DNA from 2 places in the Streptomyces sp. B15 genome. Region 2 is predicted to be linked to the other one. Evidence: riboswitches for the same ligand, from Rfam matches in the RefSeq annotation. Region 2 holds a riboswitch; the other holds the start of a gene.
The links. Region 2 has a riboswitch for S-adenosylmethionine ahead of thrC (threonine synthase). Riboswitches for the same ligand answer to the same signal wherever they lie in the genome.

Region 1 (4,406 bases), on a different contig from region 2:
CGGGCACTGCGCGGCCGCACCCAGGTCGCCTGCGTCGGCCCCGTCACCGCCGCGCCCCTGCTCGCACGGGACATCCCCGCCTACTGGCCCGACCGCTTCCGGGTCGGCGCCCTCGTCCGGCTGCTCGGCGAACGGCTGCCCGCCTCCGCGCCCACCCTGCCCGCCGCCGGGCACACGCTGGAAGTACGCGGCTGGGCCGCGCTGCTCGACGGCGAACTGCGGCCCGTCAGCCCCGGGCCCATGGCCATACTGCGCGCCCTCGCCCGCCACCCCGGACAGGTGATGTCCTGCGCCGACCTGCTGCCGTACCTGCCCGGCGGCGGCACCGACGAGCACGCCGTCGAAGCCGCCGTCGCCCGGCTGCGCACCTCGCTGGGGGCCTCCTCGGTCGTCCAGACCGTCACCAAACGCGGCTACCGCATCGCCCTCGACCCCGCTGCCGTCTGCGAGGCCGACATATGACCGTGCTGCTCGTCGCCCACGGCACCCGGCACCTCGCCGGCGTCCGCACCGTCAGGGAACTGGCCGACGGGGTCGCCGCCCGGCTCGGGCAGCCGGTCGCCGTCGCCTACGCAGACGTACGGGGTCCGACCATCGCGGAAGCCCTCGCCCGGCTACCGGGCCCCGTCACACTCGTGCCTGCCTTTCTCGCCTCCGGCTACCACGTGCGGGTCGACATTCCCGCGCAGGTCGCTGCCGCGGGGCGGGCCGGCGATGTGACCGTCGCACCCGCGCTGGGGGCCGACCCCGCGCTGCTGCCCGCACTCGTCGACCGGCTCGCCGAGGCCGGCGTCCAGGAGGGCGACGCCGTGCTGCTCGCCGCCGCCGGCTCCTCCGACCCCGGCGCCCGCGCCGAGGCCCGCGCCATGGCACGGCGGCTCGGTCGCCTCCTGCGGCGGTCCGTGCCGGTGGCGTGGGCCGCCACCGCGGAGCCCGCCGTTGCGGAGGAGGTCGCCCGGTTGCGGGGGGAGGGAGCCGCTCGGGTGGCCGTCGCCGGCTGGTTGCTGGCTCCCGGTCTCTTCGCCGATCGGCTGGCTGCCGCCGGTGCCGATGTGGTGGCCGCGCCGTTGGGGGCTCACCCCGCTGTAACCACCACCCTGACCTCCCGCTCCCGGCTGGGAGGGAGCCCCCTCCCTGGTGTTGGGGGCTCTGCCCCCAAGCCCCCGGTCCTCGCCGGACAGGCGTAGGGCGGGCTCCGCCCCCCTACACCCCCCGCTAGGTGGGCTCCGCCCCCCTAGGACCCCCCTTCCGCAATCACAAAAGCCATTGCCTTACGTGAAGTCCCCCATCGACTTGAGGTCCTTGGACCCGCCGGTGGCGACCCTGCGGGAGCGTCGCTGGTGCGACTCCTCCCGCGAAGGAGACACCGGCAACGCAATTTCGGCGTCCCTCCCACCCGGCGTTGCCGGTAACGCCGGTGCGGGCGGAGTGGCACCAACACTCGACCCGCAGGGTCGTCACCGGCCGGATTGGGGGCAGTAACGCACGGGCGGATTCCATGTAAGGCAATGGCTTGCCTGGTTGCGGAAGGGGGGTTCTAGGGGGGGCGAAGCCCACCTAGCGGGGGGCCGTCGGGGGGCAGAGCCCCCCGACACGACCCCTCGGCGGCAGCCGAAGAACCCAGGGGGCGTGCCCCCACAAGCAGGGGCGGCGGCAGCCGGAGAACCCAGGGGGCGTGCCCCCACAACAGGGGGCGGCGCACCCCGCGGAGCGAGGGCGTGCGGCCACAACAGGGGGCGGCGGCGAGGAAGCGCCCCGTCCACATGGTGGACGGGGCGATGGTGGGGCCGAAAAGCCTGTGGCATACTCCCTCGCAGGTCACGAGCGACAGCGACCAAGGCCCCGGCCCGCTGTCCGGCAACCCTCCGTCCGTGGCGGGGTGCCCCGGGTGATGACCAGGCCGTAGGACAGCAAGGTCTACGGCAAGCGCGGATCCCTCTCCGCCAGGGGTCCTGGTCTACGAGGGAGTCTTCTGTGAGCAAGCGAATGCGCTAGGGCCGACGGGCGGCACTTTTCCACGCCCCCGGCCCTCCACTGTTCCGCCGGCCGGCCTCTTCACGCCGTCAGGCGACCAGCATCTGTCACGCCGACAGGCGACCCGCACACGACGTCGCCATGCCGTGATTCCCCCTTGCCGCTGACTGCCTTCACCTTGCCAGGAGTACCGCCATGTCGCTCACCGCCACTTTTGCCCCTTCTTGTTCCTCCGTGTCCGTCGACTCCCGTACCGATGAGGTACTGCCGGTGCTGGGCCGCGACGTTCAGGTGCCGCTCGTCACCGGGGGCGAAGCCCCCTACGCGGCGCTGGACTACGCGGCGAGCGCGCCCGCGCTGCAGCGCGTGTGGGACGACGTGGCGGCGTACGCGCCGTACTACGGCAGCGTGCACCGCGGCGCCGGTCACCTCTCGCAGCTGTCGACGGAGCTGTTCGAGAACAGCAGGCGCACCGTCGCCGAGTTCCTCGGCTGCCGTGAGGGCGACCAGGTGGTCTTCACCCGGGCCACGACCGACTCCCTCAATCTGCTGGCGGCGGCGCTGCCCGAGGGGACCAGGGTGTTCGTGTTCGAGACCGAGCACCATGCCTCCCTCCTCCCGTGGCGCGCGCACGACGTGACGTATCTGGACGCGCCGCGCTCGCCCGAAGCGGCCGTCGCCACGCTGGAGTCGGCGCTGCACGCGGCGCCCGCCGGGCCGAAGCTGGTCTGTGTGACGGGCGCCTCGAACGTCACCGGCGAGGTGTGGCCGGTGCGGGCGCTGGCCCGCGCCGCGCACCGGCACGGGGCGCGGCTGGTGCTGGACGCCGCGCAGCTCGCCCCGCACCGCCGGGTCAGCCTGACGGAACTGGAGGCGGACTGGGTGGCGTTCTCCGGGCACAAGCTGTACGCGCCCTTCGGTGCGGGAGTGCTGGCGGGGCGCGCCGACTGGTTGCGCGCCGCGGAGCCGTATCTGGCGGGCGGTGGCGCGAGCCGCCGAGTGTCCCGCACCGACGACGGCACCGTGGAGGTGGAGTGGCAGCGAAGCGAGGCGCGGCACGAGGCGGGCTCGCCCAATGTCATCGGTGCCTACGCCATCGCTTCGGCCTGCCGGGCGCTGGCCGAGGCGGGGTTCGACCGTCTCGCCGCCCGCGAGGAGGAGCTGCTGGGCCGGCTCCGCAGGGGTCTGGCCGACCTTCCCGAGGTGAAGGTCCTCTCCCTGTTCGGTGAGGACGCCGACCGGGTCGGCGTGGTCTCCTTCGTCGTCGAGGGGTGGAACAGTTCGCACTTCGCGGCGGCGCTCTCGGCCGAGTACGGGATCGGCGTCCGGGACGGTCTGTTCTGCGCGCATCCGCTGCTGCGCACCCTGCTCGGGCAGCGGGGCGACACCCCGGGCGAGTGCGGGGCGGCCGGGGGGACGCCCGCGCTGAACGCGATCCGCGTCAGCTTCGGCGCCGGAACGCCCGACGAGCACGTGGACCGGTTCGTCACCGCCGTCCGGGAGTTGGTGCGTGACGGGGCGCGCTGGACCTACCGTACGGAGGACGGCCGCTGTGTCCCGGATTCCGCCGAGCGCGCCGCGAACCGAGCTCAGTAGGCCACCGTGAACCGCTCCCGGTGGTGCTCGGGCCGCTCTTCCCCCAGCCTTCGGCCGGGAGGTGTCCCCAGGGTGCAGGGCGGGGAAGCGGACCGGGTCGCGGACGACGGCCGTGACCCGGTGGCCGCGCGAGAGGGCCTCGGTGACGACCCGGCTGCCGACGTTCCCTGCCGCGCCGAAGACGAGTATCCGCATGGTGTTCAACTCCCGAGTGAGCGAAGGGGGATCGACCGCCGGGGTCGGCAGTCGGTTGTGGGATCTGCCAGGTCAGTGCTTCGCCCGCACCCGCTCCAGGCCCCACACTGCCAGCGCGGCGGCGGCCAGTCCGGTGCCCAGCAGGCACACGCCGCTCCAGCCGGCGTGGGTCCACACCACGGCGGTCAGCGCGGAGCCGGTGGCGCCGCCGACGAAGAAGCTGGTCATGAAGACGGAGTTGAGGCGGTTGCGGGCTTCGGGGCGCAGCGCGTACAGCACCGTCTGGCTGCTGTTGAGCACGGCCTGCTGGCCGACGTTGAGCGCGACGATGCCCACCGACAGCCACAGAAGGGAGCGTTCACCTGCCAGGAGCAGCAGCCAGCCGCCGCCGAGCAGGACGATGCCGGACCCGGTCACGTGCTGGACGAAACCGCGGTCGTTGAGCCGCCCGGCGAAGGTCATCGCCAGGACGCCGACGGCGCCGAGCAGCCCGAAGAGTCCGATCGCTCCCTCCGACCAGTCGTAGGGCGGGCGGGCCAGCACAAAGGTGAGCGCGGTGAGCTGCACGCTGTACGAGGCGAGGGAGAGGCCGCCGAGCAGCGAGCGGTGGCGCAGCAGCGGCTCCTGGCGCAGCAGGGCGA
Region 2 (4,406 bases):
GCCCCCCTCGACCGTCGCCCCGAGCACCCGTTCGCAGCACTCGGTGAACAGCGCGGCCCAGCGTGCGGTCAGGAACGCCGTGCGATCGGCGCCGAGCATGCCGCGCAGCACCTGGGCCGCGATCTCGTCCGGCAGCAGCCGGAAGTAGTCGGCGGGCGCCCACGGGGTGTGCGAGAAGTGGCCGATCCGCAGGTCCGGGCGGCGCTCGCGGAGCATGCCGGGGACGAGCGTGAGGTGGTAGTCCTGCACCAGCACCGTGGCGCCCTGCCCCGCCTCCTGTGCCAGCGCGTCGGCGAAGGCGGCGTTGTACGCCTCGTACTGCGCCCACCGGCGGCCGAAGTCCTGGTCGAAGGAGGGCTCCAGCGGTGTCTGGTACAGCATGTGGTGGGTGAACCACAGCACGGAGTTGGCGATGCCGTGGTACGCCGCCTCGAAGGTGTCGGCCGGGATGTCGAGCATCCGTACGGACTGTCCGCCGGTCTCCCCGCTGTCCAGGTGACCCCCGGTGCGCCGGGCCGCCTCGCGGTCGCCCTCACCGAGCGCCGCGCACACCCACACCGCGTCCGTCCCGGGGCCGATGGCCGACAGCCCGGAGACGAGTCCGCCGCCGCCCCGCTTGGCGGTGAGCGTGCCGTCGTCCGCACGCGTGTAGGACACCGGCCCCCGGTTGGAGGCGACCAGCACCTGCGACGACTTGGCCTCGGCTGCCTCCTGGGCCGTTCCCTGGGCGGTGTGGTGAGCTCCCTGCGAAGATGGTGTTCCAGCGACCATGCGGCGAGCCTAGCCGCCGCCGAAACCGCTCAAAAGTGCGCCCCGCAGGGGCGCGGGGAACCGCGCGACCAGCCCCCGACAACCCGCGGCCCGCACACGACAGCCAGGGCAGCCCCTGCCCAGCACGAACGGGGCCCTCACGCGGCCACCCGCTGCCCGTACTCGGGCACCGTGCACATCGGAGGGCGCTCCTCCGCGTCCACCAGATGGCCGCGGGGCACGAAACAGCCGCCCTCGTCCCGTTCGAACTGGGTCAGCGCCGTCCCACCGGACCGGCCCTCGAACACGCTCCGTGCGTCGTGCACCGCCGCGGGGCCGCGGCCTATCCGGCGCTCTGCGGCCGCGTAGATGGCGGTGGCCATCCGGCCGAGCGCCTGCCCGTCCTGGTTGCGGTGCAGCCGTACGCCCACGTCGACCTGGGCCAGCGCGTCCAGCCCCACCAGTTCCAGCGCGTCGACCAGCAGCGCCAGCTCCACCCCGTAGCCGACCGGGAAGGGCAGCCGCTCCAGCAGCGAGCGGCGCGCCGCGTACTCACCGCCGAGCGGCTGGACGAGACCGGCCAGCCGCGGCCAGTGCAGATTGAGCAGCGGGCGTGCCACCAGCTCGGTCACCCGGCCGCCGCCTGCCGGGCTGCCGGACAGCGGGCGGTCGTACATCGCCTTGACGAACTGCACGTCCGGCTCCGTCAGCAGGGGTCCGACGATGCCGATGACGAAGTCCGGCGAGAATTCGCGCAGGTCGGCGTCGACGAAGCAGACGATGTCGCCGCTGGTCGCCAGCAGGGAGCGCCACAGCACCTCTCCCTTGCCGGGGCGGGTCGGCAGCCTGGGCAGCACCTCGTCCCGGTGGATCACCTTGGCCCCGGCCGCCGCCGCGACCTCGGCGGTGCGGTCGGTCGAGCCCGAGTTCATCACGATCAGCTCGTCCACCAGCGGGGTCCCGGTGTCCAGATGGGGTGAGGCAAGTTCGCGGCGGATCACCGAGACGATGTCGCCGACGGTGGCCTCCTCGTTGAGCGCCGGCAGCACCACGCTGACGCTGGTGCCGGAGCGGCGCTTGGCCGCCAGCAGCGCCTCCAGCGGCCGGTCTGCGACACGCCAGGAGCGGCGCTGCAGCCATTGGCCCACTTCGTCGAGCACGTGCGCGCCTTCCTGTAGTCGGGCAGAGGCAGGACGGGCGGTGCGGGCCCGGCCCGGGACCGGGGAGGAGGAGCGACGGATTGATCCATCTCGCGGTTCGGACGTCCCTCTCAAGCGTGACCGCCGTCCGTTACAGTCTTGAACAACGCAGGTGACCTCCGCATCTCGGGGTCGCCGCGACAAACGCCCGAGTGGCCCCTGGCCGCCCGGAGCCATAGTGCAGCTCATCCAGAGGGGCAGAGGGAACGGCCCGTTGAAGCCCCGGCAACCATCCCGCGATCCGCGCGTACGCGGACCTCCAGGCGAGACCGCCTCGTGGGGACGGTGCCAATTCCGGCCCGTGACGAGATACGCCACGGGGAAGATGAGGAGAAAGGGCCTCGCCTCCATGGCTGTGCAGACAGTTGCAGCGAACAGCACCGTTTCCACCGACGCCACTGACGCGTCCGAAACCGCCTCCCACGATCTCGGCGCCGCCGTCGCCCTCTCCTGCCGGGAGTGCGGGACCCGCACCGAGCTGGGACCCAGTTTCGTGTGTCTGGAGTGTTTCGGCCCGCTGGAAGTCGCCTACGAGCTGCCCACCGGCGACCCGGAGGGGCTGCGCAGGCGCATCGAGGCCGGACCCGCCTCGATGTGGCGCTACGCGCCGCTGCTGCCGGTACCGTCCGACGTCGCCGAGAAGCCGAACCTGAACCCCGGCTTCACCCAGTTGGTGAAGGCCGACCGGCTGGCTGCCGAGCTGGGCGTGACCGGCGGGCTCTACGTCAAGGACGACTCCGGCAACCCCACCCACTCCTTCAAGGACCGCCCGGTCGCCATCGCGCTGGAGGCAGCCCGCGCCTTCGGGTTCACCACCCTCTCGTGCTCCTCGACCGGCAATCTGGCCGGTGCGGTGGGCGCCGCCGCCTCCCGCGCGGGACTGCGCTCCTGTGTGTTCATCCCGGACGGGCTGGAGCAGTCCAAGGTGGTGATGGCGGCGATCTACGGTGGTGACCTCGTCGCGATCGACGGCACCTACGACGATGTGAACCGCTTCTGCTCGGAGCTCATCGGCGACCCGCTGGGCGAGGGCTGGGGCTTCACCAACGTCAACCTGCGGCCCTTCTACGCCGAGGGCTCGAAGTCCCTGGCGTACGAGATCTGCGAGCAGCTCGGCTGGCGGCTGCCCGACCAGCTCGTCATCCCCGTCGCCTCCGGCTGCCAGCTGGTGAAGATCGACAAGGGGCTGCGGGAGCTGATCGAGCTCGGGCTGGTCGAGGACAAGCCGTTCCGCATCTACGCCGCGCAGGCGGAGGGGTGCTCGCCGGTGTCCCGTGCGTACAAGGACGGCACCAGTGCCGTACGCCCGGTCAAGCAGCCCGACACCATCGCCAAGTCCCTGGCCATCGGGGACCCGGCGGACGGGCCGTACGTCATCGACATCTGCCGGCGCACCGGCGGGGCCGTCGAGGACGTCGACGACGCCCAGATCGTCGATGCGATGAAGCTGCTCGCGCGGACCGAGGGGGTGTTCGCGGAGACGGCGGGGGGCGTCACGCTGGGTGTGACCCGCAAGCTGATCGAGTCCGGCGCCATCGACCCGAGCCTCACGACGGTCGTCCTCAACACGGGCGACGGCCTCAAGACCCTCGACGCCGTGGCCCCCACCGCCCGGCCCAGCGCGGTGATCCGCCCCAATCTGGCGGCCTTCCGCGAAGCCGGTCTGGCCTGACCCGAGGGCCGGTGACGACTGGCCGGTAGGCCGGCACGGACTGACCCGAGGCGTCCCGGTCACCGAAGGCGCCTCCCGTTGCCGGAATGCCGAATGCCTCAGACGGCTGAAATCCGCCCCCCGGTGTTTAGGCGGCGGGAAGACCGGAGCGGACGCCTCCGGGGCGCGTTCCCACTTACGTTAGGAAGATCGACATGAGCGTCAACGTCCGGATCCCGACCATCCTGCGCACCTACACAGGTGGTCAGGCCGAGGTCACAGCCGAGGGCGGCACCCTCGGCGAGGTACTGGCGGACCTGGAGAAGAACCACACGGGCATCAGCGCGCGCGTCCTCGACGACGCCGGAAAGCTCCGCCGCTTCGTCAACGTCTACGTCAACGACGACGACGTCCGCTTCGAGCAGGGCCTGGAGACGCCCACCCCGGACGGTGCGGGCGTCTCCATCATCCCGGCGGTGGCCGGCGGCTGACCCGTTCGGTCCCACCCGCCGCCGCGGAGCCTGTCACCAGCGCTTCAGCCGCGGGATCGCCCCTTCCACAGAAAAGCGGAGGGGGCGATTCCGTGTTTCGGGAGACGGTAGAGTGACGGAAGTTCCCTCCCCCGATAGGCGCCGGCCGCGAAGTGAGTACGCGGCGAGGGCGGAACACCATCGCGACAACAACGGGACAAGTTGCTGTCGAAAACCGAGCGGCAATTGTCGTGAAGGCCCTGTATGTCTGGCCCGACTTGCCCTGCTCCAGCCGCAGTTGAGACTTATATCCGATCAGCCGTGCCCAGAATTCTC

Region 1: it holds a riboswitch for S-adenosylmethionine, as region 2 does, so the genes downstream of both, KBY19_RS23395 (aminotransferase class V-fold PLP-dependent enzyme) here and thrC (threonine synthase) in region 2, are expected to answer to the same signal.

The regions. Positions count from the first base shown of each region.
Region 1 covers NZ_JAGPXJ010000056.1:30,134-34,539, forward strand. Annotated here, with positions in the region: gene KBY19_RS23385 (uroporphyrinogen-III synthase) at 1-462, shown strand, start outside; gene KBY19_RS23390 (sirohydrochlorin chelatase) at 459-1,187, shown strand; SAM riboswitch class IV at 1,817-1,935, shown strand; gene KBY19_RS23395 (aminotransferase class V-fold PLP-dependent enzyme) at 2,170-3,570, shown strand; partial or broken gene KBY19_RS23400 (NAD(P)H-binding protein) at 3,655-3,765, opposite strand; gene KBY19_RS23405 (MFS transporter) at 3,838-4,406, opposite strand, start outside.
Region 2 covers NZ_JAGPXJ010000003.1:127,440-131,845, reverse strand. Annotated here, with positions in the region: gene KBY19_RS03135 (trehalose-6-phosphate synthase) at 1-771, opposite strand, end outside; gene KBY19_RS03130 (glucosyl-3-phosphoglycerate synthase) at 909-1,910, opposite strand; SAM riboswitch class I at 2,132-2,281, shown strand; gene thrC (threonine synthase) at 2,299-3,621, shown strand; gene KBY19_RS03120 (MoaD/ThiS family protein) at 3,816-4,091, shown strand.